Regions from separate parts of the Rhodococcus pseudokoreensis genome, predicted to be linked through region 1. Evidence: riboswitches for the same ligand, from Rfam matches in the RefSeq annotation. Region 1 holds a riboswitch; each other region holds the start of a gene.
The links. A riboswitch is a leader RNA that binds a small molecule or an ion and turns the genes downstream of it on or off. The one in region 1 is predicted to bind thiamine pyrophosphate.
Positions count from the first base shown of each region.

Region 2: another riboswitch for thiamine pyrophosphate. It lies ahead of thiC (phosphomethylpyrimidine synthase ThiC); the one in region 1 lies ahead of JWS13_RS37985 (TenA family protein).
Region 3: another riboswitch for thiamine pyrophosphate. It lies ahead of JWS13_RS17455 (3-oxoacyl-ACP reductase); the one in region 1 lies ahead of JWS13_RS37985 (TenA family protein).
Region 4: another riboswitch for thiamine pyrophosphate. It lies ahead of thiO (glycine oxidase ThiO); the one in region 1 lies ahead of JWS13_RS37985 (TenA family protein).

Region 1 is NZ_CP070619.1:7,202,449-7,209,429, forward strand. Features, by position in the region: gene JWS13_RS37960 (alpha/beta hydrolase) at 1-298, opposite strand, end outside; gene JWS13_RS37965 (WS/DGAT/MGAT family O-acyltransferase) at 477-1,835, shown strand; gene JWS13_RS37970 (ABC transporter ATP-binding protein) at 1,865-2,677, opposite strand; gene JWS13_RS37975 (ABC transporter permease) at 2,670-3,491, opposite strand; gene JWS13_RS37980 (ABC transporter substrate-binding protein) at 3,469-4,509, opposite strand; gene JWS13_RS37985 (TenA family protein) at 4,494-5,216, opposite strand; TPP riboswitch at 5,210-5,305, opposite strand; gene JWS13_RS37990 (NUDIX hydrolase) at 5,364-6,041, opposite strand; gene JWS13_RS37995 (carboxylesterase/lipase family protein) at 6,154-6,981, shown strand, end outside.
Region 2 is NZ_CP070619.1:6,433,965-6,440,945, forward strand. Features, by position in the region: gene thiD (bifunctional hydroxymethylpyrimidine kinase/phosphomethylpyrimidine kinase) at 1-525, opposite strand, end outside; gene thiC (phosphomethylpyrimidine synthase ThiC) at 536-2,182, opposite strand; TPP riboswitch at 2,175-2,283, opposite strand; gene JWS13_RS34480 (GNAT family N-acetyltransferase) at 2,418-2,801, shown strand; gene JWS13_RS34485 (GNAT family N-acetyltransferase) at 2,900-3,262, shown strand; gene JWS13_RS34490 (exodeoxyribonuclease III) at 3,299-4,102, opposite strand; gene JWS13_RS34495 (N-acetylglutamate synthase, CG3035 family) at 4,137-5,102, opposite strand; gene JWS13_RS34500 (peptide deformylase) at 5,092-5,682, opposite strand; gene JWS13_RS34505 (DUF3263 domain-containing protein) at 5,861-6,202, shown strand; gene JWS13_RS34510 (LytR C-terminal domain-containing protein) at 6,227-6,772, shown strand; gene sodC (superoxide dismutase[Cu-Zn]) at 6,846-6,981, shown strand, end outside.
Region 3 is NZ_CP070619.1:2,690,697-2,697,677, reverse strand. Features, by position in the region: gene JWS13_RS17475 (CocE/NonD family hydrolase) at 1-57, shown strand, start outside; gene JWS13_RS17470 (oxidoreductase) at 98-976, shown strand; gene JWS13_RS17465 (organic hydroperoxide resistance protein) at 998-1,420, opposite strand; gene JWS13_RS17460 (MarR family winged helix-turn-helix transcriptional regulator) at 1,423-1,875, opposite strand; TPP riboswitch at 1,949-2,053, shown strand; gene JWS13_RS17455 (3-oxoacyl-ACP reductase) at 2,103-2,867, shown strand; gene JWS13_RS17450 (LLM class flavin-dependent oxidoreductase) at 2,869-4,164, shown strand; gene JWS13_RS17445 (CitMHS family transporter) at 4,249-5,694, shown strand; gene JWS13_RS17440 (hypothetical protein) at 5,715-5,900, opposite strand; gene JWS13_RS17435 (histone-like nucleoid-structuring protein Lsr2) at 6,042-6,383, shown strand; gene JWS13_RS17430 (C40 family peptidase) at 6,465-6,869, opposite strand.
Region 4 is NZ_CP070619.1:6,423,601-6,430,581, forward strand. Features, by position in the region: gene JWS13_RS34415 (glutamate ABC transporter substrate-binding protein) at 1-505, opposite strand, end outside; gene JWS13_RS34420 (hypothetical protein) at 502-1,884, opposite strand; gene JWS13_RS34425 (NUDIX hydrolase) at 2,008-2,766, shown strand; gene thiE (thiamine phosphate synthase) at 2,767-3,465, opposite strand; TPP riboswitch at 3,490-3,602, shown strand; gene thiO (glycine oxidase ThiO) at 3,601-4,668, shown strand; gene thiS (sulfur carrier protein ThiS) at 4,671-4,895, shown strand; gene thiG (thiazole synthase) at 4,888-5,655, shown strand; gene JWS13_RS34450 (ABC transporter ATP-binding protein) at 5,769-6,710, shown strand; gene JWS13_RS34455 (ABC transporter permease) at 6,710-6,981, shown strand, end outside.

The DNA.
Region 1 (6,981 bases):
GGTAGAGGATCGCCCGGTCGCCGAGCTCACCGGGCGGCCGGATCCATTCGGCGCGGCAGTGCGGCAGCCGGACGGGCCGGCGCTGGGTTCCGCGGATGGGGCCGAGCGAGTACCCGAACAGGTCGACGACTCCGGTGGGCCACGGCAGTTCGGGGTAGCGTGCCCACCCGTCGAGGAACGGCCGGACCGTGCGGCGGAGGGTGTGTGCGAGGGCCGCCGACTGCAGGCTGGTCCCGGCGAACTCCCGCCGCGTCACCGGGAGCGGTGACGGGCAGAAATCGTAAGTCGCAGTGCTCATTGTCTGCCTCCGTTCCGGCCTCGGTGCCCTTCGACGTGCTGCCTTCAGGTTTGCCACCTCTTTGCGCCGTACGGTCTACATCGAAGTAGGTCGCACGGACGCTACGCCCGACGTAGCATCCAGGCGGAAGTCGTAATGGGATAGTGACCGAGCGGGGGTGAACGTCCAGGTGGGGATCATGCCGGTTACCGATTCGATATTCCTTCTCGGCGAATCGCGAGAGCATCCGATGCACGTCGGATCGCTCGAATTGTTCACACCGCCGGAGGATGCCGGACCCGACTACGTGAAGTCGATGCACGAAACACTGCTGAAGCACACGGACGTCGACGCCACGTTCCGGAAGAAGCCGGCGGGTCCCGTCGGCAGTCTCGGGAACCTGTGGTGGGCCGACGAGTCGGACGTGGATCTCGAATACCACGTGCGTCATTCGGCCCTGCCCGCGCCGTACCGGGTCCGGGAATTGCTGACGCTGACGTCCCGGTTGCACGGCACGCTCCTGGACCGGCATCGCCCGCTGTGGGAGATGTATCTGATCGAGGGACTCTCCGACGGCCGGTTCGCGATCTACACCAAACTGCACCATTCGCTGATGGACGGGGTCTCCGGGCTGCGGTTGCTGATGCGGACGCTGTCGACCGACCCGGACGTGCGCGACGCCCCGCCGCCGTGGAACCTGCCGCGCTCGGCGTCGGCGAACGGAGCCGCCGCCCCCGACCTCTGGTCGGTGGTGAACGGGGTTCGCCGGACAGTCGGCGACGTGGCCGGTCTCGCGCCGGCGTCGCTGCGCATCGCCCGCACCGCGATGGGTCAGCACGACATGAGGTTTCCGTACGAGGCGCCGCGCACCATGCTCAACGTTCCGATCGGTGGCGCGCGCCGGTTCGCCGCGCAGTCGTGGCCGCTCGACCGGATCCATGCCGTTCGGAAGGCGGCCGGGGTCAGTGTCAACGACGTCGTGATGGCCATGTGCGCCGGGGGACTGCGGGGTTACCTCGAGGAACAGAACGCGCTGCCGGACGAACCGCTGATCGCGATGGTTCCGGTGTCGCTGCGCGACGAGCAGAAGGCCGACGCCGGCGGCAACGCGGTGGGGGTGACGCTGTGCAACCTGGCGACGGACGTCGACGACCCGGCCGAGCGTCTGACGGCGATCTCCGCGTCCATGTCGCAGGGGAAGGAATTGTTCGGCAGCCTCACCTCGTTGCAGGCGCTGGCGTGGTCCGCGGTCAACATGTCGCCGATCGCCCTGACGCCGGTGCCGGGGTTCGTCCGCTTCACGCCGCCGCCGTTCAACGTGATCATCTCCAACGTCCCGGGACCGCGGAAGACCATGTACTGGAACGGGTCCCGGCTGGACGGTATCTACCCGACGTCGGTGGTGCTGGACGGGCAGGCGCTGAACATCACGCTCACCACCAACGGCGGCAACCTCGACTTCGGTGTCATCGGGTGCCGCCGCTCGGTGCCGAGCCTGCAGCGAATCCTCCACTACCTGGAGACTGCTCTCGGTGAACTGGAGGCCGCACTGCTCTGAAGCGCCACTGCTCGGAGACGCCGCGGGTTTCAGCGTCTGCCCGACTCCTGCTCGACGAGGGCCCGCCGCGATTCCTCGTGCAGCACGCCGAGCAGTTCGTGTTCGACGTCCGCGAATTCGGGTGACGTCATCATCGACAGTTCGCGGGGGCGAGGCAGACCGACGGTCACCTCGCGCCGCACGGTGGCGGGCCGCGCGGACAGCACGACCACCCGGTCCGACAGGTACACGGCCTCCCGGATGTCGTGGGTGATCATCAGGACGGTCCACCGGTAGCGCTGCCACACGTCCTGCAACCAGGTCTGCATCTCGGTGCGGGTCAACGAATCCAGGGCGCCGAACGGCTCGTCGAGCAGCAGCACCGGACGGTCCTGGACGACGGTCCGCAGCATCGCGGCGCGCTGCCGCATCCCGCCGGACAGCTGGCTGGGCCGGGCGTCCTCGAACCCGCCGAGACCGAAGACGGAGAACAGTTCCCGCGCCTTGTCCCGCGCCTGTTTCCGGGGCACGCCCTGCACCTCGAGTCCGAGGGTGGTGTTGTCGAGAACGCTGCGCCACGGGAACAGCAGATCCTTCTGCGGCATGTACGCGCACTTCGACGGACCGCTGCCCGCGGGACGCACGGGTTCGCCGCCGATCGTGACGGTGCCGGTGTCCGGTTGGTCGAGTCCGGCGAGCATGGCGAACGCGGTGCTCTTCCCGCACCCGCTGGGGCCGATCACCGACACGAACTCGCCCGGTTCGACGGTGAACGAGACGTTGTCGAGGACGGGACGGATGCCGCCGCGGACGGGGAATCCCTTGCTCAGTCCGGACAGTGCGACGCGCGCGGTGTCACTCATGCCGGGCCCTTTCGTTCTTGATCCAGGGGGCGACGACGCGTTCGACCGCGAACGTGAGCAGGTAGAGGCTGACGCTGATCACGGCGGTCACGAGCACCGCCGCCAGCACGAGGTCGGTGCGGAACGAGTTCTTCTGCGTGGCCATGTAGATGCCGAGACCGGACGTGGCCCCGACGTATTCGGCGAACACGGCGCCCACGACGGCGTACGTGATGCCGATGCGCAGGGCGGTGAAGAACCGTGGGATCGCCGACGGCAACCGGACGTAGCGGAATTCCTGCCACCGTGAGGCGCCCATGCTGCGCAACAGCGCGCCCGCCTCCCGGTCGGCGGCGGCGAAACCCTCGATCAGGCCGATCGTCATCGGGAAGAACGTGGCGAGGGCGATCACGAGGACTTTCGGCAGCAGACCGAATCCGAACCAGATGATCATCAGTGGAGCGATCGCGATGATCGGCAGTGTCTGCGACACGACGAACAGCGGAACGAACGCGCGTCGCAGCCACGGCGAGAAGTCCACGAGTACGGCGAGGGCCCACGCGAAGAGCAGGGACACGGCGAACCCGATCAGCGTCACCTGCAGTGTCGCGGTCGCGTGACCGGAGATGGCGTCCCGCGCCTTCCAGCCCTGTTGGACGACCCGAAGCGGCGACGGCAGCACCTGCGGCCGGATACCGCTGACCGTCACGTACACCTGCCACGCGATCACCAGCAGTGCCACGACCACGACCGCGGGCAGCACCCGCCGCAGCAGCGGGGACGTGCCCGGGGCCGGGGTCCGGAGGGTCGGGTCAGGGCTGAGCGAGGTACTCATTGGTGAAATAGGTCGACCAGTCGGGTTCCGTGGTCAGCGGTGCCCCGTCGGGGCCGGTGAGCAGGCCGTGCTGGAACAGGAAACCGGAGTACCCCGCCCACTGCTCGGCCGTCTGTGTCCCGACCTTTCCTGAAGCGTCCTTCATGTACTGGGAGGACAGCATCTGCTGGCTCTCCCGCACGAGGGACTCGTCCGTGAAGGCGCCGGGGTTGGCGTCGATCAACATCTGTGCGGCCTCGTCCGGCCGGTCGGCGGCGAACTGATAGCCGCGCTGCAGGGCCTGGACGAACTTGCGGGCCTGCTCGGGGTGGTCTTCCATCCACTGCTCGTTGCCCTCGATGACGAGTGCGTACGCGTCCGGGAATCCGTAGTCGGTGTAGTGGAAGTAGCGCATCGGGGTGCCCCGGTGCTCGGCCTCGATACCCTCCCAGCCGAAGAACGACACGGTGAAGTCGGCGGTGCCGGAGTACACGGCCTCGTACGCCGACGTGCCGAGCGTGACGGTGGTGAATTCGCCCTTGCCGCCGTCGTTCCGGATGATCTGCTTCAGCGTCTCCTCGCCGTCCGGGTCCGCGAAACCGGCGTAGATCTTGCCGTCGAGATCCCGGGGGCGGGTGATGTCGGGGCGATCCGCCTTCACCGCGATGCCCGTCGCCCAGTGCTGCAGCGGGGCCATGACCGACGTGGTCTGGGCGCCCGCGGCCTTCGAGAACGTCGAGGAACTCTGGAAGCTCACGCCGAACTCGGCGTTACCGGCGTCGACAAGTGTGTCGGGCGAGGTGTCGTTGTACGGCAGCACCTGCACGTCGAGTCCGGCGTCGGCGAACCAGCCCTCCTGCTGGGCGACGAACAGACCGGTGTGGTTGGTGTTCGGCGTCCAGTCGAGTGCGAACCGGATGGTGTCGTCGGACTGCGAGTCGCCGGCGCAGCCGGTGAGCATCGACAGGGCCGAGACGAGGATGACGGCTGCGATGGCAGCGCGCTTGGAACGGGAGAAAAGTGTCACGACGCCGGCCATTCCTGCTTGTTGAGTGCGGTGTCCCAGAACATGAGTTCGTAGCGGCTGGCGATCGTGAACGCCTCCACCATCGCCTCGCGCTGGATGTCGGTCGCGGCCTCCGCGGCGGTGTCCACGAGTTCGCGGGCCTTCGCGACGGCGGCGTGGAACTCCTCCGCGTCGTACGTGGTCACCCACTGTGCGTACGGGTGCGACGGGTCGGCGGACAGCACCTCGCGGGCGCTCGCCGCGAGCCGGCGTCCCACGTCCGCGTAGATCCAGAAGCACGGCAGCACCGCGGCGGCGGACACCGCGTACGGCTCGGTGGCGGCGACCGCCGTCAGGTAGGAGATGTACCCGAGGCAGGCCTGCGAATGCTGCGGTTCGGCGTCCGACGCGGGGAGTCGTCCGCTGGTCAGCAGATTCTGGTGCAACGTCGCTTCGACCGTCGCGGCCTCGGCTGCCGAGCCGGCCCAGAAGCCGGCCTCAACGGGACCCGGCGCGTGCGCGGCGACCAGGGACAGGGCCTTCGCGTACCCGGTCAGGTACAGGAAATCCTGCTCGATGTACGTGCGGAACACGTCCAGCGGCAGTGTTCCGTCGCCGAGGCGGCGCAGGAACTCGAGTTCGTCGATCGCCTCGCGCAGCACCTTGGTCCGGTCCCACAAGTGGTCCGTGAATCGGGCGTGCTGGCCTGCGCCCGCAGCACCTTGGACAGAGCTATTCACAACGTTGACATCCCTTCGTCAGCATTACCTGAGCAGGTTCCCGGGTGTGTTCTCAGCCCCGCCCGTGCGGAGCACCCCGTGTCAGAACAAGCCGACCCTAGCACCGGCCGTGCCGCGAACGGAAAGGCCCCGGGTGGGTGGACGGGCTCAGCCGGCGAGGAACGCGGCCGCCCCCGGGGCGAGGGGCGCGGGGCCGCGCGTGTAGATCTCGGCGGGCCTGCCGGTCCCGACGACGGCCATGTCGCCGGTGTGCGCGAGCGCGGGCAGCATGTGCCGGCGGAACGAGTCCTTCGGGAGGGGGCGGCCGAACACCACCTCGTAGACCCGGCGCAGTTCGAGCACCGTGAACGTGTCGTCGGCCAGGCCCGACGGGTCGACGGACCGCGCGTACCGCTCGCGGAGGTCGGCGACGGCGAGGGTGACGACGTCCGCGTGGTCGAACGCGAGGTCCTGCGTCACGCGGTCGCCGTCGACGGGGATCAGCAGGGCGTCGCGGGGGAGGGCAGTGCGGGGCAGCGCCGCGCCGTGCGTCATCGACAGCACCCACCCGCGGTCGTCGCGGGCGGGGTCGTCGAACATCGCCAATTGGTGGAACTCGGCGCCGGCCAGGCCTGCCTTGATCCGCAGGCACCGCTCGGCGGCGTCGCGCAGCCGCTCGCCTTCGTGGAGGAAGGTGCCGGGAAGCGCGAGCCGGCCCGAACGGTGCGGAACCACAAGCACTTTCAGCTCGGCGCCGTCCACGGTGAGGACGGCGACGTCGACCGCCACGGACGGCCGCGGGTAGTCGAGGAGGCTCTTGCCCTCGGGATCGGTCGATGCGGCCACGGAGGAAATGTTAGCGCGCGGTTGATCTATGTCACGTTCGAACGGTCCTGCCTGCGCATCGTTGGTAGTTTGGCGGGAGATTCCCGTACGCGCTGCGTGAGGAGATTCGGCCGTGGATGTCGAGAAGTCAGGCGACACACTCGTCGTCCGCGCCCGGGACGGCGACGTGCGCGGCTATCCCGAAGGCGACGTCTACGCGTGGAAGGGGATCCCGTTCGCCGCCGCCCCCGTCGGCGATCTGCGGTTCCGGGCGCCGGCCCCGCCCGCCCCGTGGGACGGCGTGCGCGACTGCGTCGACTTCGGCCCGATGGCCCCGCAGGGTCACGGCACCGCCGTCCCGATCGACGCCGGACTCGAGATGGACGAGGACTGCCTGTCGGTCAACGTGTGGGCCCCCCGGCCCGACGGCACCCCGCGGCCGGTGATGGTGTGGATCCACGGCGGCGCCTACTGCCTGGGAACCGCAGCTCAGGGCATCTACAACGGTCGGATCCTGTCCACTCTCGGCGACGTCGTGCTGGTCTCGTTCAACTACCGGGTGGGAGCGCTCGGCTTCCTCGACCTGTCGTCGTTCTCGACGGCGGAGCGGGTGTTCGAGACCAACTGCGGGCTACGCGATCAGGTCGCCGCCCTCGAATGGGTGCGCGAGAACATCGCGTTCTTCGGCGGTGACCCGGACGAAGTGACGGTGTTCGGGGAGTCGTCGGGAGCCGGGTCGATAACCACGCTGATGACGTGCCCGAGCGCGGACGGGTTGTTCCACCGCGCGATCGCCCAGAGCCCGCCCGCCACGTCGGTGTACGGCAGCGAGCGCGCGGCCACCGTCGCGAAGCAGTTCCTCGACATCCTCGACGTGGAACCCGACCGCATCGACACGCTGCTGCGCCTCCCGTACCGCACGGTCATCGAGGCCAGCGACACGCTCGTCAACGAGGTGCCG
Region 2 (6,981 bases), 770 kb from region 1:
GGCCCGGCGCGCGGTCGCGTCGTCGATCACCTCGATGCCGGTGATCAACCGGATCTCGTCGAGGTTCGGGGTGACCACCGTGGCGATCGGGATCAGCGTGTTCCGCACGGCGTCCAGCGCCTCGGCGTGCAGGAGCGGATCGCCGTGCATGGACGCGCACACCGGGTCGACGACCAGCGGGACCGGCTGGTCCCGGCCGATCCCGACCTCGGTGCACACGGCGGCGACGGCCTCGATGATGGCCGTCGACGCGAGCATCCCCGTCTTCGCTGCCCCGACCCCGATGTCGTCGACGACGCACCGCACCTGCGCGGCCACCGTCTCCGGCGGAATCTCGTGGAAACCGCTGACGCCCACCGAGTTCTGCACCGTGACCGCGGCGACCGCGACGCATGCGTGGACGCCGCACAGCGCCATCGTCCGCGAGTCCGCCTGGATTCCGGCGCCACCGCCGGAATCGGTGCCGGCGATGGTGAGGACGCGGACGGGGGTCTGGCCGTCAGGGGTCAGGGGCAGCAGCTTCACGAAGGGGACCTTACCGATTCTCTGAGGTGACGGATTCTACGGGCAGATACACGCGGCCACCTGCGTCGACGAACTCGCTCGACTTCTCGGCCATGCCCGCCTCGATGGCTTCGATCGAATCGAGCCCGTGCTGCTGCGCGTACTCCCGCACGTCGGCGGAGATCCGCATGGAACAGAACTTCGGGCCGCACATCGAGCAGAAATGGGCCGTCTTCGCCGGCTCGGCGGGCAGCGTCTCGTCGTGGAACTCCCGCGCCGTGTCCGGGTCGAGGGACAGCGCGAACTGGTCGTGCCAGCGGAACTCGAACCGGGCCTTCGACAGCGCGTCGTCCCGTTCCTGCGCCCGCGGATGCTGCTTCGCGAGGTCGGCGGCGTGCGCCGCGATCTTGTACGTGATGACCCCGGTCTTGACGTCGTCCCGATTCGGCAGCCCCAGGTGCTCCTTGGGGGTGACGTAACAGAGCATCGCGGTACCGGCCTGCGCGATCATCGCCGCCCCGATCGCGGACGTGATGTGGTCGTACGCCGGTGCGATGTCGGTGGCCAGCGGTCCGAGCGTGTAGAACGGCGCCTCCTCGCACAACTCCTCCTCGAGCCGCACGTTCTCGACGATCTTGTGCATCGGCACGTGCCCGGGACCTTCGATCATCACCTGCACGCCATGCGATTTCGCGATCTTCGTGAGCTCGCCGAGGGTGCGGAGCTCCGCGAACTGCGCCTCGTCGTTGGCGTCCGCGATGGACCCGGGGCGCAGACCGTCACCGAGAGAGAACGTGACGTCGTAGCGGTGGAGGATCTCGCAGAGTTCGTCGAAGTGGGTGTACAGGAACGATTCCCGGTGATGGGCCAGACACCACGCCGCCATGATCGAACCGCCGCGGGAGACGATGCCGGTGACCCGGCGTGCGGTCAGCGGGATGTAGCGGAGCAGCACCCCGGCATGGACCGTCATGTAGTCGACGCCCTGCTCGCACTGCTCGATCACGGTGTCGCGGTAGATCTCCCACGTGAGTGCCGTCGGATCGCCGCCGACCTTCTCCAGCGCCTGGTAGATCGGCACGGTTCCCACGGGCACCGGCGAATTGCGCAGGATCCATTCCCGGGTCTCGTGAATGTTCTTGCCGGTGGACAGGTCCATGATGGTGTCCGCGCCCCACCGCGTCGCCCACACCATCTTCTCGACTTCTTCCGCGATGGACGACGTCACCGCGCTGTTGCCGATGTTCGCGTTGATCTTGACCGCGAACGCCTTGCCGATGATCATCGGCTCGAGTTCGGGGTGGCAGCGGTTGGCCGGGATCACGGCGCGACCCGCCGCGACCTCGACGCGCACCGTCTCGGGTGAAACACCCTCTCGTGCTGCGCAGTACCGCATCTCGGGAGTGACGGTTCCGGCGCGGGCGGCGTCGAGCTGGGTGCCTGCCCGGTCGGCGATCCACGGCGCCCGCAGGTGCGGAAGCCCCGCGTCCAGGTCGATCGTGGCGTCCGCGTCGGTGTACGGGCCCGACGTGTCGTACACGTCGAGGTGCTCACCGTTGGTGAGGTGAACGCGCCGGACCGGCACCCGGATGTCGTCGCCCGACTGCAGGTACTGCTTGGTGCTGCCCTGGATCGGTCCCGTGGTGACGGACGTGGCTGTAGATATGGTTGTGCTCATCGATGATGCTCCCTACGCCGGCATTACCCGGACAGGTTCGACGGTCGACGGCCCCTAGCCGTCCTCTCAGCCCGCTGGTGCGAGCCCCCGTGGATGTGTAGTTGTCCCGGAGACTGTAACCGAGATCTCTGTGAGTGAAACATTCGGGGGAAACTTGGACAGCGGTTCCGTGCATCGGTATAAAGGGTGATGAACATCACATTTCGATTACGACACATACCCCCAGGAGATAGCCATGCTGACGGACGCGCAGGTTGTGGACGTGATCGACAACGCCGATCAGAACCGATTCGAACTCCGACTGAGTGGTGACCTGGTCGGCATCCTCGGGTATTTCGCCCTCGCGGACACCCCGCCGGGTGCGGGCGCGGGAGTGGGCGTGGTGGCCCGGCCGCCGGGACAGAGGGGCCGGGGGCGTCAGGCTCCGGTGGTCTCGTTCATGCACACGGTGATCGTGGAGGACTTCGGTCACCGCGGACTCGCCGCACTCATGGTGGGGCGCTCCCTCGACCTCGCTCGCGGGTACGGCTGGAAGGTCCGGCCCGTGTGCACCTATGTGCAGCGCTTCGTCGCCGGGCATCCCGAGTACCGCGACCTCGTGGTCCCGGTGGAGGCCTGACGGCCGGGACACGAATCGACCACTCGTCGGCAACGAAACGGTTCCGGGGCCGGTGATTCCACTCGCGAGGCCGCCCGGGAACTGTTTCCATGAGTGGCATGGATCACATTTCGAACGTTCCCGAGCCGTCGGGGAGCATCACTGCCGCTGATGCTCGCGTACTCGACAACCCTGCCCACGAACGATTCGATCTGTGGCTGGGGGACGAGCTGGTCGGCATCCTCGGCTATCGCGACGAGGACGACATCCCCGGGTTCACCGCCAGGCCCGGCGAGGTCGTCGCGTTCATGCACACGGTGATCGTGGAAGACCTCGGTGGCCGCGGTCTCGCCGCAGTCTTGGTTCGTGAGGCGCTGGGGTCGGCGCGCCGGCGCGGCTGGAAGGTGCGCCCCATCTGCACGTACGTCCGGCGCTACGTGGCGCTGAACCCGGAGCATCTCGACATTCTGGTCGCCGACTAGACCCCGGGGGCGCCGTTCGTCTCGGGTTGCTGCGCCTCAGTCGCCGAGGTCGACGATGACGGGCGCATGATCGCTGGCGCCCTTGCCCTTGCGTTCGTTGCGGTCGATCTCGGCCTTGTCGACACGGCCGGCGAGGGCGGGCGACCCGAGCACGAAGTCGATGCGCATGCCCTGCTTCTTCGGGAACCGCAGCTGGGTGTAGTCCCAGTAGGTGTAGACACCCGGACCGGGGGTGTGTGGCCGGACGACGTCGGCGAATCCCGATTCGACGAACGCCTGGAAGGCCTCCCGCTCGGGGGCGGACGTGTGGGTCTTGCCCTCGAACAGCGCCGGATCCCAGACGTCCTCGTCGGTGGGCGCAACGTTCCAGTCGCCGACCAGCGCGATCTGCGCGTCCGGATTCCGGTCCAGCCATCCGACCGCGTCCGTGTGCAGCTTCGCCAGCCACTCCAGTTTGTACGTGTAGTGCGGATCGGCGAGCTCACGGCCGTTGGGGACGTACAGGCTCCAGATGCGGACGCCGTTGCAGGTGGCGCCGATCGCGCGGGCTTCCTGCGCGGGGGCGACCTCCGGGTCCTTGTGGAAACCGGGCTGATCCTCGAAGCCGATCTGCACGTCGTCGAGGCCGACGCGGGACGCGATCGCGACGCCGTTCCACTGGCTGAGGCCCACGTGCGCGATTTCGTACCCCAGTTCGCGGAACCGCTCGTACGGGAACTGCTCGTCCTTGCACTTGGTTTCCTGCATCGCCAGCACGTCGACGTCGGACCGCTGGAGCCAGTCCAGGATCCGGTCGGTACGGGCACGAACAGAGTTCACGTTCCAGGTTGCGATGCGCACGGCAGCCACCCTAGCGGCACTGGCCGACAGATTTTCAGCCGCCGGGTTCGGTGGCGTAGCGGTACCGGTGGTGCGCGACGAAGCCGACGTTCCGGTACATCGCCTGCGCACCCTCGTTCTCGACGGCGACCTGCAGGCACGCGTGGGTCGCGCCGTGCTCGCGTCCCCAATTGATCATGTCGCCGCAGATCAGGCTGCCGATTCCGCGGCGGCGGTGGTCCTGCGCCACCTCGACCGCGGTGAGTCCGACCCATCGGCGGTCGTCGGGCGCGGTCGTGACGGATCCGCGGGCGACGGCGAGGAGCGCCGAGTCGGCGGCGCCGATCCGGCCGAAGCCGAGCATCCCGCCTTGGACCGCGTTCAGCACGTCGACCGCGAAGTCGGGCAGCGCGGACCCGCGGTAGCGGTACAGGGCGAGCCAATCCGGATCGGGGTGATCGGTGACGGTCGTGGTCCGCGGACCCTCCGGCAGCGCCAGGTTGTCGACGTCGGCGGCCATCACGACCACTTCGTCGCTGACGTTCCAGCCCAGCGGCACCTCGCCCAGGCGATCGGGGATCAGCAACCGCAGCGGGCGGTCCCGTTCGGCGTACCACTCGCGCAGGCGGTCGAGCGTGCCTCCGGGAGAGGGGTCGTCCAGACTCCCGACCGACCCGCGGTCGCCGAGCGGCGCCGCCGAGTTGGCGCGTCCGGTGAAGCCGTGGCCGTACCGGGCGAGCCAGCCGTCGATCCAGGCATGCTCGATCCCCGGCCAGCCGTCGGCGGAGGCCAGTTCGAGGGACCGGATCTCGCTCGCCCGCACGGGTCGCGCGGGGACCGCCTTCAGCGCGACCACCCGCTCCGGCTCCACTTCGATCGCGGAGCCGGCCGCGTCGCGGACGACCACGACCGGCTCGACGCTCTCCAGCACCCCGATGACGTCGGTCATCGGATGGCTGGAACCGGGCGGCAACTGGTAACGCAGCACCACCCGGCTTCCGAGCGGAATGTCAGTCGTCATGCCCGAACGGGTCTTCGACCGTTCCCGGCACCCAGCTGAGCCCGGGAACTCCCCAGCCGGCGCGCTTGATGGTCTTCTTGGCGGCGCGTGCGTTGCGGCCGACCAGCATGTCCACGTAGAGGAAACCGTCGAGGTGACCGACCTCGTGCTGCAGCATGCGCGCGAAGAAGTCGCGTCCCTCGATCTCGACGGCGTTGCCGTCGGCGTCGGTGCCGGTGACCTTCGCCCACTCGGCCCGGCCGGTGGGGAACTGTTCGCCGGGAACCGACAGGCAGCCCTCGACGTCGTCGTCCGGGTCCGGCATGGTCTCGGGTCGTTCCGACGTCTCGAGGACCGGGTTGACGACGCAGCCCCGGCGGCGGAACGGCTTTCCGGTCTCGTCGACGTCCGGGCAGTCGTAGACGAACAACCGCAGCGGCAGGCCGACCTGGTTGGCGGCGAGCCCGACGCCGTTGGCGGCGTCCATCGTGTCGTACATGTCAGCGATGATGTCTGCGAGTTCCGCAGGTGACTGGGACACCGTCTCGGTCGGTTCGTGCAATACCGGGTCGCCCACGATCCGGATGGGGAGGATGGCCATGGTCGTCAAGGATAGTGCGGCGCGCCCGAGCCGTTCGCACTGCCTGCGGCGTTCGTCGTGGTTGAATAGTCGCTGAAGTACAGCTGTGTAATTCGTTGCTCGGTCGGCCACGCGATCGAGGAGCCGGGGGAACGTGGTTTCGCTGAGGTCGGGCGAGAGCTAGTAGTCGAGGAGTGAGATGGACGGCGCAACAGCGCGTAGTCGGAACCAGTCCGAGCGCATCGACGGCGACACTTCCGTAGGGGTCGACGACGTCGGCAACGACGACGGTCTCTCGCGTCGGGAGCACGACATCCTGTCCTTCGAGCGCCAATGGTGGAAGTACGCCGGCGCGAAGGAAGAAGCGATCAAAGATCTGTTCGACATGTCCGCCACCAGGTACTACCAGGTGCTCAACGCGCTGGTGGACCGGCCGGAGGCACTCGCAGCCGACCCGATGCTCGTGAAGCGCCTGCGACGGCTGCGCGCGAGCAGGCAGAAGGCCCGCGCGGCCCGTCGCCTCGGGTTCGACGTCACGTAGCAACCGGTCGCTAAGGTCGACATCGTGAGTACTCCGAAACCCGAATCGTCCGGCCCGCCGTTACGTGCCCTCGCGATGGTGCTGATCGCCCTCGCGATTCTCTTCGCGGGTCTCGGGTTCGCCTCGCTCGGAGGTTCGGACTCGGAGGAGACCGCAGCCACCGTCACGACCTCGACGGCTGCCACGACCACCGCCGCCCGTCCGACCACGGCCGCCGGAGCGGGAGGTGCCTCCGCTTCCGCGGCGAGCACGACGTCCGGTGCGTCCAGCACCACGAAGGCAGCCGACGCGGCGTCGGTGCCGGTGCGGGTGCTCAACAACAGCAACGTCACGGGTCTCGCGAGCCAGACCGCCACCGAACTGATGTCCTCGGGGTGGACGGTGTCGGAGACCGGCAACTACAGCGACGGCACCATCTCCGAAACCACCGTGTACTACGGCACTTCCGCCGCGGAGAAGGAAGCGGCCACCGAGATCGCGGCGCAACTGGGGGTGTCGGCCGAGCCGAAGTTCCCGGGAATCGCGAATTCGTCTGCCGGTGTGGTCGTCATCGTCACTTCCGCGCAGTAGACCGGACGGTCGGTGCACCGGCGCCGCGGTTATGATCAGGTGCACTTCTTCGCCACCTCAAAGGAGCGGTTTGATGGCCTCGAGTTCTACCCGTCGGATGTCCTGGCGCATTGTCACCCCGGTGGTGGCCATTGCAGCACTCGGACTGACCGCCTGCAGTAACAACGAGGAGCCGACCGACGTTCCCGGCACCACTCCTCCCGTCTGGA
Region 3 (6,981 bases), 4.5 Mb from region 1:
TCGCCGGACCGGCCGAGTTTCCTCAATCTGCCGCTGGTCGGGGCGCAGGCGTGGTGACGGGTTCACGCCGCGTCCCGGGATCCGTAGGGTTGACGGCATGACCAAGTGGACAGCTTCGGACATCGTCGATCAGAGCGGCCGCACGTTCGTCGTCACGGGCGCCAACAGTGGTCTGGGGGAGGTGGCCGCGCGGGCCCTGGGCAAGGCGGGAGCGCACGTCGTGCTGGCCTGCCGCAACACCCACAAGGGTGAGGTGGTCGCGCGGTCGATCGGTGACAACGCCGAGGTGCGCCGTCTCGACCTGTCCGACCTCGCGTCGGTGCGCGAGTTCGCCGCCGGCGTCGATTCCGTCGACGTGCTCGTGAACAACGCCGGGGTGATGGCGGTTCCGCAGCGCAAGACCGCCGACGGATTCGAAATGCAGATCGGCACAAATCATCTCGGGCACTTCGCGTTGACCGGACTGCTGCTCGGCAAGATCACCGATCGGGTCGCCACGATGTCGAGTGCGGCACATCAGGCCGGGACGATCCACCTCGACGATCTCAACTGGGAACGCCGCAAGTACAACCGGTGGAGCGCGTACGGGCAGTCGAAACTCGCGAATCTGCTGTTCACGTACGAATTGCAGCGCAGACTGGCCGCGGCGGGGTCGCCCGTCAAGGCAGTGGCCGCGCATCCCGGCTACGCGTCGACCAATCTGCAGGCGCACACCGAATCGGTGCAGGACAAGCTGATGGCCGTGGGCAACCGGATCTTCGCGCAGTCGGCGGAGATGGGGACGCTGCCGATGTTGTTCGCGGCCACCGCCCCCGACGTGATCGGCGGCAGTTACATCGGGCCGGACGGCCTGTTCGAGCAGCGTGGCCACCCGAAGGTGGTGGGCTCCAACAAGAAGTCGCGGGACGAGCAGACCGCGAAGGGTCTGTGGTCGCTGTCGGAGGACCTGACGGGCGTCGAGTACAAGTTCGGGTGACCCGACGCCCGCGCAGGTGTCTCAGTCTTCGGTGACCTCGAGGGTGACGTCGACGTTGCCGCGGGTGGCGTTGGAGTAGGGGCACACCTGATGTGCCTTCTCCGTCAGTTCGAGCGCCTCCGCGCGCGGCAGGTGGGGGAGGGACACCTCGAGGGTGACGGCGAGGCCGAATCCGCCGCCGTCCGTGGAGCCGATCCCGACGCGGGCGCCGACGGCCGAGTCGGCGACGTTCGCCCCGGCCTGACGCCCGACGAGCTGGAGTGCGGAGTGGAAGCACGCCGCGTATCCGGCGGCGAACAGCTGCTCGGGGTTGGTGCCGTCGCCGGACCCGCCCATCTCGGTGGGGATGGCGAGGTTCAGGTCGAGCCGGCCGTCGGACGTGCGGGCGTGGCCGTTGCGGCCTTCCCCGGTTGCGAGGGCTTCGGCGGTGTAGACGATCTTCATGGTTACTTCTCTCCTGTTGGGGTTTCGAAACTGTGGAGCGATTCGGTGAGGCGCGACAGGGTGTCCCGCAGGGCGACGAGTTCGTCGACGCCCATTCCCGTCGACCGGGCGAGTTCGGTGGGGATGCCCTCCGCGGCGGTGCGGAGGCCCGCGCCCTTCTCGGTGAGGTGGATCCCGACCCGGCGTTCGTCGGCCGACGAGCGCCTGCGTTCGACCAGGCCCAGCATGTCGAGGCGCTTGAGTAGTGGCGACAGCGTGCCGGTGTCGAGGTCGAGGGCGTCGCAGATCTCTCGCACCCCGCGACCGTCCTGTTCCCAGAGCACCAATAGCACGAGGTACTGCGGGTAGGTCACGCCCAGTGCGTCGAGCATCGACCGGTATCTCGCGGTCATCGCCCGGGAGGCCGAGTACAGCGCGAAGCACACCTGGCGGTCGAGGGCGAGGTTGTCGGTCACCCCTGAATAGTTGCACACAACTAGGTTGTGCACAACCAAGAAATCGAAAACGGTGAATGCCCTTACACTGTTGGCCAGTGACACGGGGTGCTGCCCAGCGAGGATCCGGGCGGCTGAGAAGACACCCGTCGAACCTGAACTGGGTAATGCCGGCGAAGGGATGTCGCGGAGACGGCCGTATGCGCTCATCCGATGTCTCGTCGCCGACCGATCGGAAGGTGACAGCAATGCAGCTCGACAAGCAGATCGTCCTGGTGACCGGCGGTGGCCGGGGCCTCGGTTCCGCCATCGTGCGCTCGTTCGCGGCGCAGCACGCGCGGGTGGTCGTGAACTACCGCAACAGCCGGGATGCGGCGGAGGAACTCGCAGCATCCCTGGGTGCGGACCGCGCGGTCGCGCTTCAGGCAGACGTCACCGATGCCGCGCAGGTGGCAGCACTGTTCGCCGCCGCGGAAGCGCACTTCGGATCGCCGGTGACCACCGTGATCAACAACGCCCTCGCCGACTTCTCCTTCAACGGCGACGCACGCGACAAGGCGGACGTCATCACGTGGGAGGCCTTCGACTCACAGTTGCGCGGCAGCGTGCAGGCGACCCTGAACACCACGCAGGCCGCGCTGCCGGGCATGCGCGCGCTCGGGTTCGGCCGCATCGTGAACATCGGAACCAATCTGTTCCAGAACCCCGTCGTCCCGTACCACGACTACACCGCCGCCAAGGCCGCCGCGCTGTCGCTGACCCGCACCCTCGCCGCCGACCTCGGGCCCGACGGCATCACCGTCAACATGGTCTCGGGCGGGCTGCTGCGCACCACCGACGCGAGCGCCGCCACCCCCGGCGAGGTGTTCGACCTCATCGCGGCGAGCACTCCGCTGCAGCGGGTCACCACCCCCGACGAGTTCGCCGACGCGGTCCTGTTCTTCGCGTCCCCGTGGTCGCGCTCGGTGACCGGCCAGAACCTCGTCGTCGACGGCGGACTGGTCAAGGACTGACATGAGCGACGCCCGGCAACTGCACTTCAACGCGTTCCTGTTCGGCTGCGGGCACCACGGCGCCGCGTGGCGGCACCCCGCCTCGCAGGTGGAGCGGCTCAGCGACATCGCCTACTACGAGGAACTGGCGCAGACGGCGGAGCGGGGTTGCCTCGACGCCGTGTTCTTCGCCGACGGACATTCGGTGCGCGACCCCGCGTCCGGGGGCATGTGGTTCCTCGAACCGCTCACCGCACTGTCCGCGATGGCGCGGGCGACCGAGCGGGTCGGTCTCGTGACGACCGTGTCCACCACGTTCTACACCCCGTTCCACGCCGCGCGGATGCTGGCGTCGCTCGACCACATCAGCGGCGGCCGCGCCGGCTGGAACGTGGTGACGTCGATGTTCGACGCCGAGGCCCGCAATCACGGTCTCGAGGAGATGCCGCCGCACGACGACCGCTATACGCGCGCCGCGGAGTTCGTCGAGGTGGCACTCGCGCTGTGGGATTCGTGGGAGCCCGACGCGCTCGTGCTCGACCGGGAGGGTCTCTTCGCGGATCCGGCCAAGGTGAACCCGGTCGGGCATCGGGGCAAGCATTTCCTCGTGGACGGTCCGCTGACCGTGCCGCACTCGCCGCAGGGGCGTCCGGTGCTGTTCCAGGCGGGCGCGTCGGATCAGGGCCGTGACCTGGCCGCCCGGTGCGCCGAGGGCATCTACGCCGTCGCCTACGACCTCACGGCCGCGCAGAGTTACTACGGCGACGTGAAGCGGCGCATCCGCGCCGCGGGCCGCGACGCCGACGCCGTGACCGTGATGCCCGGTCTCGTCACCTACGTGGGCTCGACCACAGAGGAGGCGCGCCGGAAGAAGGCGGAACTCGACGCGCTCCTGCCCGTCGAACAATCGCTGGCGCAGTTGTCGATGTTCGTCCAGCAGGACTGCAGCGCATGGGAACTGGACGCACCCGTTCCCGCGCTGCCGCCGCTGTCGGAGTTCACCGGACCGCAGGGCCGGTACGACACGATCCTCCGGATCATCGAGAAGGACCGTCCCACCGTGCGGTCGCTGCTGGGCACGCTGGCGGCCGGTGGCGGGCACTGCACCATGATCGGCACCCCGGAATCGATCGCCGACGAGATCGAGGTGTGGTTCCGCAGCGGCGGCGCCGACGGCTTCAACCTGATGCCCCCGCTCTATCCGAACGGTCTCGCCGACTTCGTCGACGAGGTGATTCCCGTCCTGCAGAAGCGCGGGCTGTTCCGCGCGGAGTACGAGACGGAGACTCTGCGCGATCATCTCCGGGGTCGCCGGTAGTTGCCACCACAAAGAACACAACCTTCTCTAAGTACGCAACAGTGACTGTGAGCGTCCCTCCCCCCGACACTGGCTGTTATCGCGATCACATCGCGGTGCAAGCTCGGACGAGGAGTGGCAATGCTGGTAGCGCTCGGCTTTCTGATGGTGGCCGTGTTCATGTTCTTGATCATGTCCAAACGGGCCACTCCCGTGGTCGGGCTGATCGCCGTCCCGGTCGCATTCGGCATCGCGGCCGGGGCGGGTCTCGGCATCGGCGACATGATCACCGATGGGATCAAATCGCTGGCCCCGACGGCCGCGTTGCTGTTCTTCGCGATCATCTTCTTCGGGATCATGATCGACGTCGGCCTGTTCGACCCGCTGGTGAAACTCATCCTCCGGCTCGTCCGCAACGACCCCATGCGGCTCGTCGTCGGTACCGCGGTGCTCGCGATGGTGGTGTCGCTGGACGGTGACGGATCCACGACGTTCATCATCGTGACGTCCGCACTGTTGCCGCTGTACATGAAGCTGAAGGTCAGCCCCGTCGTGCTCACGGTGGTCGCCGGCCTGGCGAACGGCGCGATGAACATCGTCCCGTGGGGTGGACCGACGGTCCGGGCCGCCTCGGCGCTGGGCATCTCGCCGTCGGACGTGTTCGTCCCGATGATCCCGTCGCTCGTGGTCGGACTCGTCGTCGTGCTGCTGTTCGCCGTGCAGCTCGGCTACAGCGAGCGCCGCCGCATCGGCACACTCGAACTCACCGACGAGCGTCTCCTCGTCTCCGCGGGCTCCAGCCTCCGCCGCTCCGGCTCGGGCTCGGGCACCGGGGGCAATGGTGACGCACCCCGGACGGGTGGCGGTTCCGGCGACGCCGGTTCGGACGACGGCCAGGGCTTCGCCGACGGCCTCGACCCCCAGCGGCCCACGCTGCGACCGAAGCTGTTGTGGTTCAACATGCTCGTGACCGTGACGCTGCTCGTCGTGCTCGTGATGGACGTGCTGCCGATTCCGGTGCTGTTCATGGTGGCCGCGGCGATCGCGCTGACGGTGAACTTCCCGCGGGTCAAGGAACAGCAGGAAGCGATCACCCGGCACTCGTCGAGCATCGTCTCCGTCGTCGCGATGGTGTTCGCCGCGGCCGTGCTCACCGGCGTATTCCAGGGCACCGGCATGGTCGAGGCGATGGCGCAGTGGCTGCTCGAGATCATCCCCGCCGCGCTCGGACCGCACCTGGCCGTCATCACCGGCATCCTGAGCCTGCCGTTCACGTTCTTCATGAGCAACGACGCCTTCTACTTCGGCGTCATGCCGGTGCTCGCCGAGACGGCGGCCACGTACGGCATCGAACCGGTCGAGATGGCCCGCGCCTCCATCACCGGCCAGACCTTCCACATGCAGAGCCCCCTCGTCCCGGCCATCCTGCTGCTCGTCACCCTGGCGGGGGTCCCGTTGGCGGACCACCACAAGAAGGTGCTGTGGCGCGCGGCGCTGGTGTCGCTGTCGATGCTGGTGGTCGGCGTGGTCCTCGGGCAGATCCCCTGGTGACCTAGACGTCCGCCGGTGACCTAATCGGCGGAGTCGGACTCGGTGTCGGTGGCGGGCCCCGCGGGGGTTGCGCCGCCTTCGCCGCTCCAGTCGGCGCCGGAACCCTTGTCGTCCTCGGCCGGATCGGACATCACGTCCTTGTCCGCGCCGGGGGCGCCGCTGTCGGTGGTCGTGGTCTTCGGTCCGGAATCGTCCTTCGGTGTCATGTCCGACGAATACCCCGACGTCGGGGTGTGCCAATCAGACGCTCGCAGGTCCACAGTGCGAAAAGCCCCGTCGGGGATTGGCAGGTGAACAATACTTCGACGTAGTGTTCCCCGGGTTATCGACGATGAAGGAGTGGAACTGTGGCGCGCAAAGTTGTTGTCGAACGCATCGACGACATCGACGGAACTCCGATCAAGGACGGTAAGGGGGAGACCATTCCGTTCTCAGTCGACGGCGTCGACTACGAGATCGATCTGAAGATCAAGAACGCCAGGGAATTCCACAAGACTCTCGAGTTCTACATCGAGCATGCAACTCGGGTCGGGGGCAGGAAGCGCCGGTCGACCACTGCGGTGGATCCGTCGCAGGGCCGTGGGCAGGCGAAGGAGATCCGGGAATGGGCGACGGCGCAGGGCTATGAGTTGTCCGCGCGCGGCCGTATTCCCGCCCAGATCGAGGAAGCGTACAACGCGGCGCACTGAGATCGCGTCGTCGCGGGTGGTCGAACAACGCCCCCAGCCACCCCCGACCGGGTTGGCTGGGGGCGGCCTCGGACGCGGCCGTCAGTATCGCCGCGCTGCGTGAAATGACATGGAGTTCAAGGCCACTCGCGTGACCGGCCGACCCGGAGCCGGGGCGTGGACGATGGTGTCGTCGCCCGCATAGATCCCGGCGTGGCCGCCCCCGTAGAAGAGGACGACGTCACCGGGCTGCAGGTCGTCCCGATCGACGGCGGTTCCGTGCAGGAGTTGCTCGTAGGTGGTGCGCGGAACCGATACGCCCGCCTGTTTGTACGCCCACTGGACGAGACCGGAGCTGTCGAACGCGCTGTGGTCGCCGGCGCCGCGGGTGCAGGCGACGCCGATTCTGGTGGTGGCGGCGCGCAGGGCGTGGCGTCCCGGCCGTACCGGATCGGCGCGAAACGTCTGAACCAGATGAAGCCCGTGGTTTCCGGTGTGAGGGTTCATGCCGTCGGTACTCCAGTGCGCTCGGTGTGGTGTCGCGTCTGCGGGGCGCGCTCTGATTACAGGGTGACCCCGACACGGGCGGGGCGCACCGGCCGAATTACCTGGATATGTG
Region 4 (6,981 bases), 780 kb from region 1:
CCCGTTCCTTGCGGTCGCAGGTGATGGTCATCGTCTTCGCGACGATGTCGACCATCGACTCCTGCAGCGCCTTCTCACGATTCGCCGACGTGAGGATGCGGTAGTCGAGCCGGTTCGGGTCGCCGAACAGGTCCCGCGAGATTTCCCGGGCGACGTCGACGTCGAAGCCCTCGATGGCGCCGGTCGCGGGATCGCGGAAACTCATCAGGTTGCTGCCCGTGTCGAGTCCGACGACGAGACGTCCGCGCGCGCGGATGGCGTCGACCGTCGGCATCGGCGTGTCGGTGTCGGGGAACGGGCGCAGGCTCGCGGTGGGATCGCCGCAGTCCTTCTCGGGAGTAGGCGGGGCGGCGCTGGTCTCGGGGGCCGGTGCCGCGGCCGCGGGAAGCGGGGGTTCGGTGTAGGACATGCTCGGCGATCCGACGTGCTCCGGGGCGGCCTCGGCGCACCCGCCGATCAGCAACGTGGTCGCCAGCAGCACCAGCGCGATCCGGTGCCGCCTCACTGGTATTCCCTCAACCGGGGCCACAATCCGATGATAATTCCGCAGAGCGCGACGAGTGTGAGGACGAGGGCGCCGGAGCCGAGTGCGGTCAGTACCCGGGCCGCGGATTCGACGTTCGACCTCAGATGGTCGCGGGCGGTCCCGATGCCGTCGGTGAGCGCGTCGTCGACGGCATCGAACTGGGCCGCGGAATCCGCGGGTCCCGGCCCGATCGCGACCGTTGCCGCCGAGACGAAGTCGCCCTTCGCGAGAATCTCGTTCATGCGATCGTGCGCCGACGACCAGTTGTTCCAGGCCTCCTCGGCCCGCGCCACCTCGTCGTGGCCGACCGCGCGGTCGCCGTCGTGCGGGTAGCCCGACAGCAGGGTGTCGAGTTGACCGGACTTGTCCTCGAAGACGGCGTCGTAGTCGCCGTTCGAATCCCGGCGGACCAGTTTGAGTGTCTCCTCGGTGCGCGCCTGCTGCGCCAGGATGCGCGCCGCGGTCAACTCGTGCATCGGGCGGGCACCCTGGGTCAGCGCGCGCTTCGTGTCGAGGGAGGAGACCACCCCGGCGACCAGCATCCACACCAGGAGGATCGCGGTGCACGACGACGCCAGGATCAACCCGAGATTGAACGTGCGCCTGCTGAGCCGCGCGAGGACGACCTGCGCGACGAGCAGCGCGACGAGCGCGACGAGGACCAGGATCAGCGCCGTCCACGGCGGACGGGAGTAGTCCCGCTGGATGTCCGCCACGTCCGCTTCCTGCCGGGCGTGCAACTCCTGGGCCTTCGGCAGCATGCTCGTCTGCATCAGCGCCGACGCCTCGCTGAGGTAGGCCGCGCCCACGGGATGACCGGTGCGGTTGTTGGCCCGCGCCGTCTCGACGAGACCGGAGTAGACGCTGAGGTCGGTGGAGATGGAGGCGAGCAGGCGCCTGCTGTCCACGTCGCCGGCGGCGAGCCCGCCGGACGCGTACACGAGGTCGGAGGAGGCAGTGCCGAGCGCCTGCGCGTACGTGTCCCGGAGTTCGGGGGGTTCGAGACCGCCGGAGATGAACGCCGTCGTCGCCGCGGCGTCCGCCACCGACAGGGCGCTGTAGAGGTTCTGCGCTGAGAACGACAGCGGTTCGGTCTCGGCGAGGACGCTGTCGAGGGTGGCCTCCCTGCTGTTCACCGACGACGCGGCCACGAGACCGGCGGTCAGGGTGAACAGCACCAGGAGCGTGCCGAGGGCGGTGAGCTTGGCTGGGGTTGACGCCAGGAATGCGCGAAGTTCCTTACGACGTGCGACGGCGGGGTCGACGTCGTCGTCCGCGGCGGCAGACAGGGCGCGGCTGCCGTGGGGTTCGATCGACGGCGCCTCACGCAGAACCACCTCGCACCCCTCCCGTGTCACGGCCGCACCTTGTGGGGAGCATATAAGCAGGAGTCGGTGACTGGGGATATCGGGCACTTCCGGCAGAAACCGTTAGTGTGAGGGAACTGCAGGGAGACCCATCAGGTCGGACAGGGGTAGTCGATGCGTGGTGACGGTGACGGCTGGGCGACCGGGCCGGACGGCAGTCGTCATTGGGGCAAGCACGGTGCGGCCGGGTTGTTGCTGCGTGCGCCGCTCCCGGACGAGACGCCGGCCGTGCTGCTACAGCACCGTGCGGCCTGGAGCCACCAGGGCGGGACGTGGGCGCTGCCCGGCGGTGCCCGGGACAGCCACGAGACCACCACCCACGCCGCGGTGCGCGAGGCGCACGAGGAAGCCGGCATCGAGAGCGCGGCGATCCGCGTCCGCACCGAGGTCGTCACCATGAAAGCCGCCAGCGGCTGGAGCTACACCACGGTGATCGCCGACGCCGAGCGCCCGCTGCCCACCGTCGCGAACGGTGAGAGCACCGAACTGCGCTGGGTGCGGGAAACGGACGTCGCCGGGCTGCCACTGCACCCCGGATTCGAAGCGGGGTGGCCGCAACTACGCACCACCGAGGTGCGACTGCTGCTCGACCGGCACGACGTCCTGGGGGAGCGCGGCGCGCCGGCGCAGCTGTCGAGGGCACTGCCCCGCACCGTGCACCTGCCGGACGGCACCTACGGGTGGCTGCCGCGGGTCGAGGTGCTCGAGGCACTGGACACGGTCGGTCGCCTCGCCGAACCGGCAGGTCACGGCACCACACTGGGAACGGTGACCGCGGTCGTCACCACCGACCCCCACCTGATCGAACAGCTGCCCGCCACCGTCGTGATCCTGCCGCCCGCCACGGTGCACGACTGGCTCGCGCAGGCGTAACTACGCGTTCTGCTGCAGCAGGGCGGACAGTGAGCGCGCGGCGGCCTGCGGGTCGCGGGCCTCGGTGATGGCCCGCACGACGACGATGCGGTCGGCGCCCGCGGCGAGGATCTCCGGAACCCGGGACTCGTCGATGCCGCCGATCGCGAACCACGGGCGGTTCGGTGCGGAGTCGGCGGTCGAGCGCACCAGGTCGATGCCCGACGCGGTCCGCCCGGGCTTGGTGGGCGTCGCCCACACCGGTCCGGTGCAGAAGTAGTCGACGCCGTCCTCGATCGCCGCGAGGCTGGCCTGTGCGCGGCTGTGCGTGGACCGGCCGATCAGGACGTCCGAACCCACCACGGTCCGCGCGTAGGGGACGGGCAGGTCGCCCTGACCGAGGTGCAGGACGTCGGCGCCGGCGGCCAGCGCCATGTCGGCCCGGTCGTTGACGGCGAGCAGCGCCCCGTGCCGCCTGGCCGCGGCCGCGAGCACCGACAGTGCCGCCAGTTCGTCCCTGGCGTCCATCGTGCCGAACTTCTTCTCACCGGCCGAGCCCTTGTCGCGGAGCTGGATGATGTCGACGCCGCCGGACAGCGCGGCCTCGGCGAACTGCGCCAGGTCGCCCTTCTCGCGCCGAGCATCGGTGCACAGGTACAAACGTGCTGTTCCGAGGCGGCGCCGACGGTCCGTGAGGTTGCTGTGATGCGAGGTGGTCACGGCATGACGGTAGCCTCTACGGTGAAAGTGCAACACGGGAGTCCCGGGGAACGTGGGGCTGAGAGGGGCTCACGCCGAGCCCGACCGTCATACCTGACCCGGATCATGCCGGCGCAGGAAGTGAGGTGGAGTTCAATGGCGAGATCGGTATCCGTCGTCGGAGGCGGAGTGATCGGCCTGTCGATTGCGTGGCGAGCAGCCCGCAACGGCTGGTCGGTGAAGCTGTACGACCCGTCGATCGGTTCGGGAGCGTCCTGGGTGGCGGGCGGCATGCTCGCCCCGTTGTCCGAGGGCTGGCCCGGTGAGGAGAGCGTCCTCGAACTGGGGAGCGCGTCGCTCGACCGGTGGCCCGAGTTCGGGAAGGAACTGGAGGCCGGGGCCGGCGTCGACCTGTTCACGTCGGAGAGTTCGCTCACCGTCGCGCTGGACGGCGCCGACGCCGAAGACCTCCGGACCATCGCCGAGTGGGTGGGGGCGCAGGGCCGGGATCTGCAGATCCTGAATCGCGCCGAAGTCCGCGCGCTCGAGCCGATGCTGGGTCGCGGAGTCCGGTTGGGGCTCTTGGCCGTCGACGAACTGGCCGTCGACAACAGGCTGCTCCTGCAGGCGTTGCAGAAGTGCGCCGTCGACGCCGGGGTGGAGCTGATCGGTGAGGCCGTGCGCAGTCTCGACGGCCTCGGCACGGACCAGATCGTCGTCACCGCGGGCGTCGCGTCACCGGCACTGTGGCCGGGACTTCCGGTGCGCCCGGTGAAGGGCGAGATCCTGCGGTTGCGGGCCCGTCCCGGGGTGACACCCGCGCCGGGCCGGACCATCCGCGGCAGCGTCCACGGCAGGCCCGCGTACCTGGTGCCGCGTGCCGACGGCATCGTCGTCGGCGCCACCCAGTACGAATCGGGCAACGACACGCAGGTCACGGTGGCCGGTGTGCGGGATCTGATCGCGGATGCGGAGGCTTTGATGCCCGCCATCGGCGAGTACGAACTGCGGGAGATCTCGGCGGGTCTGCGTCCGATGACCCCGGACAACCTGCCGCTGATCGGCCGGGTGTCCGATCGGGTCGTGGTGGCGACGGGACACGGCCGCAACGGCATTCTGCTCACCCCGGTGACCGCCGACGCGACGGTGGCATTGTTGGAGGGCTCGGCACTGGTCGAGGCGAAGGCCGCCGACCCCGAACGGTTCGAGAAAGTAGCGAGGTAGAGATGAGTGAGCAGCAAGTAGTGGTGCCGATCGGCATCAGCGTCAACGGCGAGGATCACGAGTTCACGGAACCGTTGACCGTCACCGGGCTGCTGGAGGCGCTGAACCTGCCGACCAAGGGCATCGCGGTGGCCGTGAACGGCGCCGTGTTCCCCCGCGCCCGGTGGGACGAGCTCGTGGTCCGGGGCTGGGAGATCGAGATCCTGACGGCGGTGCAGGGTGGCTGACACGACGCCCGGCGTGCAGAAGGGCCTCACGATCGCGGGCCGCACGTTCGGTTCACGGTTGATCATGGGCACCGGCGGCGCCGCCAACCTGACGGTGCTCGAAGAGGCGCTCGTCGCGTCCGGCACCGAGCTGACCACGGTCGCGATGCGCCGCGTCGACGCCGTCGGCGGCACCGGGGTGCTGGATCTGCTGCGCCGGCTCGACATCGCGCCGCTGCCCAACACCGCGGGCTGTCGCGGGGCGGCGGAGGCGGTGCTGACGGCGCAACTTGCCCGGGAGGCGCTCGAAACCGACTGGGTGAAGCTCGAGGTCATCGCCGACGAACGCACCCTCATGCCCGACGCCATCGAGTTGGTCAGCGCCGCCGAGCAACTGGTCGACGACGGGTTCGTCGTCCTGCCGTACACCACCGACGACCCGGTGCTGGCCCGCAGGCTCGAGGACGTCGGCTGCGTGGCCGTGATGCCGCTGGGTTCGCCGATCGGCACCGGGCTCGGTATCGCGAACCCGCACAACATCGAGATGATCGTGGACGGTGCCGGGGTACCGGTCATCCTCGACGCCGGCATCGGGACCGCCAGCGACGCGACCCTCGCGATGGAACTCGGCTGCGACGCCGTCCTGCTGGCCACCGCGGTGACCAGGGCGAAGGATCCGGCGCTCATGGCGTCGGCGATGCGCGGGGCCGTGGTGGCGGGATACGAGGCACGTCACGCCGGCCGCATCCCCAAGCGGTTCTGGGCGCAGGCGTCGTCGTAGATCTCGGGGTCGCGTCGGGGTCTGGTTCAGGGTCCGACCGGTACCAGGGGACGAGTCGGGAGTAGACCTGCGGCCGATGCGCGCCGGCCGCAGGTTCCGGCATCCTTCTCATCATGATTGAAGTGAGGGGACTGACAAAGACCTTCGGTGCGACGAAGGCGGTGGACAACCTGACGTTCAACGTGAAGCCGGGTATGGTCACCGGCTTCCTCGGCCCGAACGGTGCAGGCAAATCGACGACGATGCGCATGATCCTCGGGCTGGACCGCCCCACGGCGGGCAGCGCGCTGATCGACGGCAAACCGTACAGCGACCTGGTGCAGCCGCTGCGGACGGTGGGGGCCCTGCTCGACGCGAAATGGGTGCACCCCAACCGCTCGGCCCGCGCCCACCTGCAGTGGATGGCGGCGTCCAACTCGCTGCCGAAGAGCCGCGTCGACGAGGTGCTGCACCTCGTCGGGCTCACCGAGGTGGCGGGGAAGAAGGCCGGCGGGTTCTCGCTCGGCATGTCCCAGCGACTGGGCCTGGCCGCCACCCTGCTCGGCGACCCGAAGGTGCTGCTGTTCGACGAGCCGGTGAACGGGCTCGACCCGGAGGGCATCGTCTGGATCCGGAAGTTCATGCAGCGCCTCGCCGCCGAGGGCCGCACCGTGCTGGTGTCGAGCCACCTGCTGTCCGAGATGGCGCTCACCGCAGAACATCTGGTGGTCATCGGCCGCGGCCGGCTGATCGCCGACACCACCGTGTCCGAGTTCGTCAGCAAGTCCTCGGAATCGACGGTGCGCGTGCGGAGCCCACAGTTGGACGCGCTGCGCAGCGCGCTCACGTCCAACGGGCTCACCGTGCGCGAGGACGGATCCGACGGGCAGCAGGCGCTCGTCGTGGTGGATTCGTCGACGGACGTCGTCGGCGGGATCGCCGGTTCGCAGGGCATCGTCCTGCACGAGTTGGCATCTCAGCGCGGATCGCTGGAAGACGCCTTCATGAAGTTGACCGGAGACGACGTGCAGTACCACGCAGAGGGCGTCGAAGATGTGATGAGGGGTGCACTGTAATGGCTGTTCTCAATGCCGAACGGATCAAGATCACGTCGACGAGGTCGCCGTGGTGGTGCACGGTCATCATCATCGTGCTGGGACTCGGCCTCGCCGCAGTCATCGGGCTCAGCGCGAAGGCCAGCATCAACTCCTTCAACAACCAGATCGCGGACGGTAGGCAACCCGATTTCGATCCGTTCCTGCCGCAGATGGCGGACGCCGTGGGCGGTGTGTCCGGATTCGGCGTGCTGGTCCTGATGATCCTCGCCGCGCTCGCCGTGACCAGCGA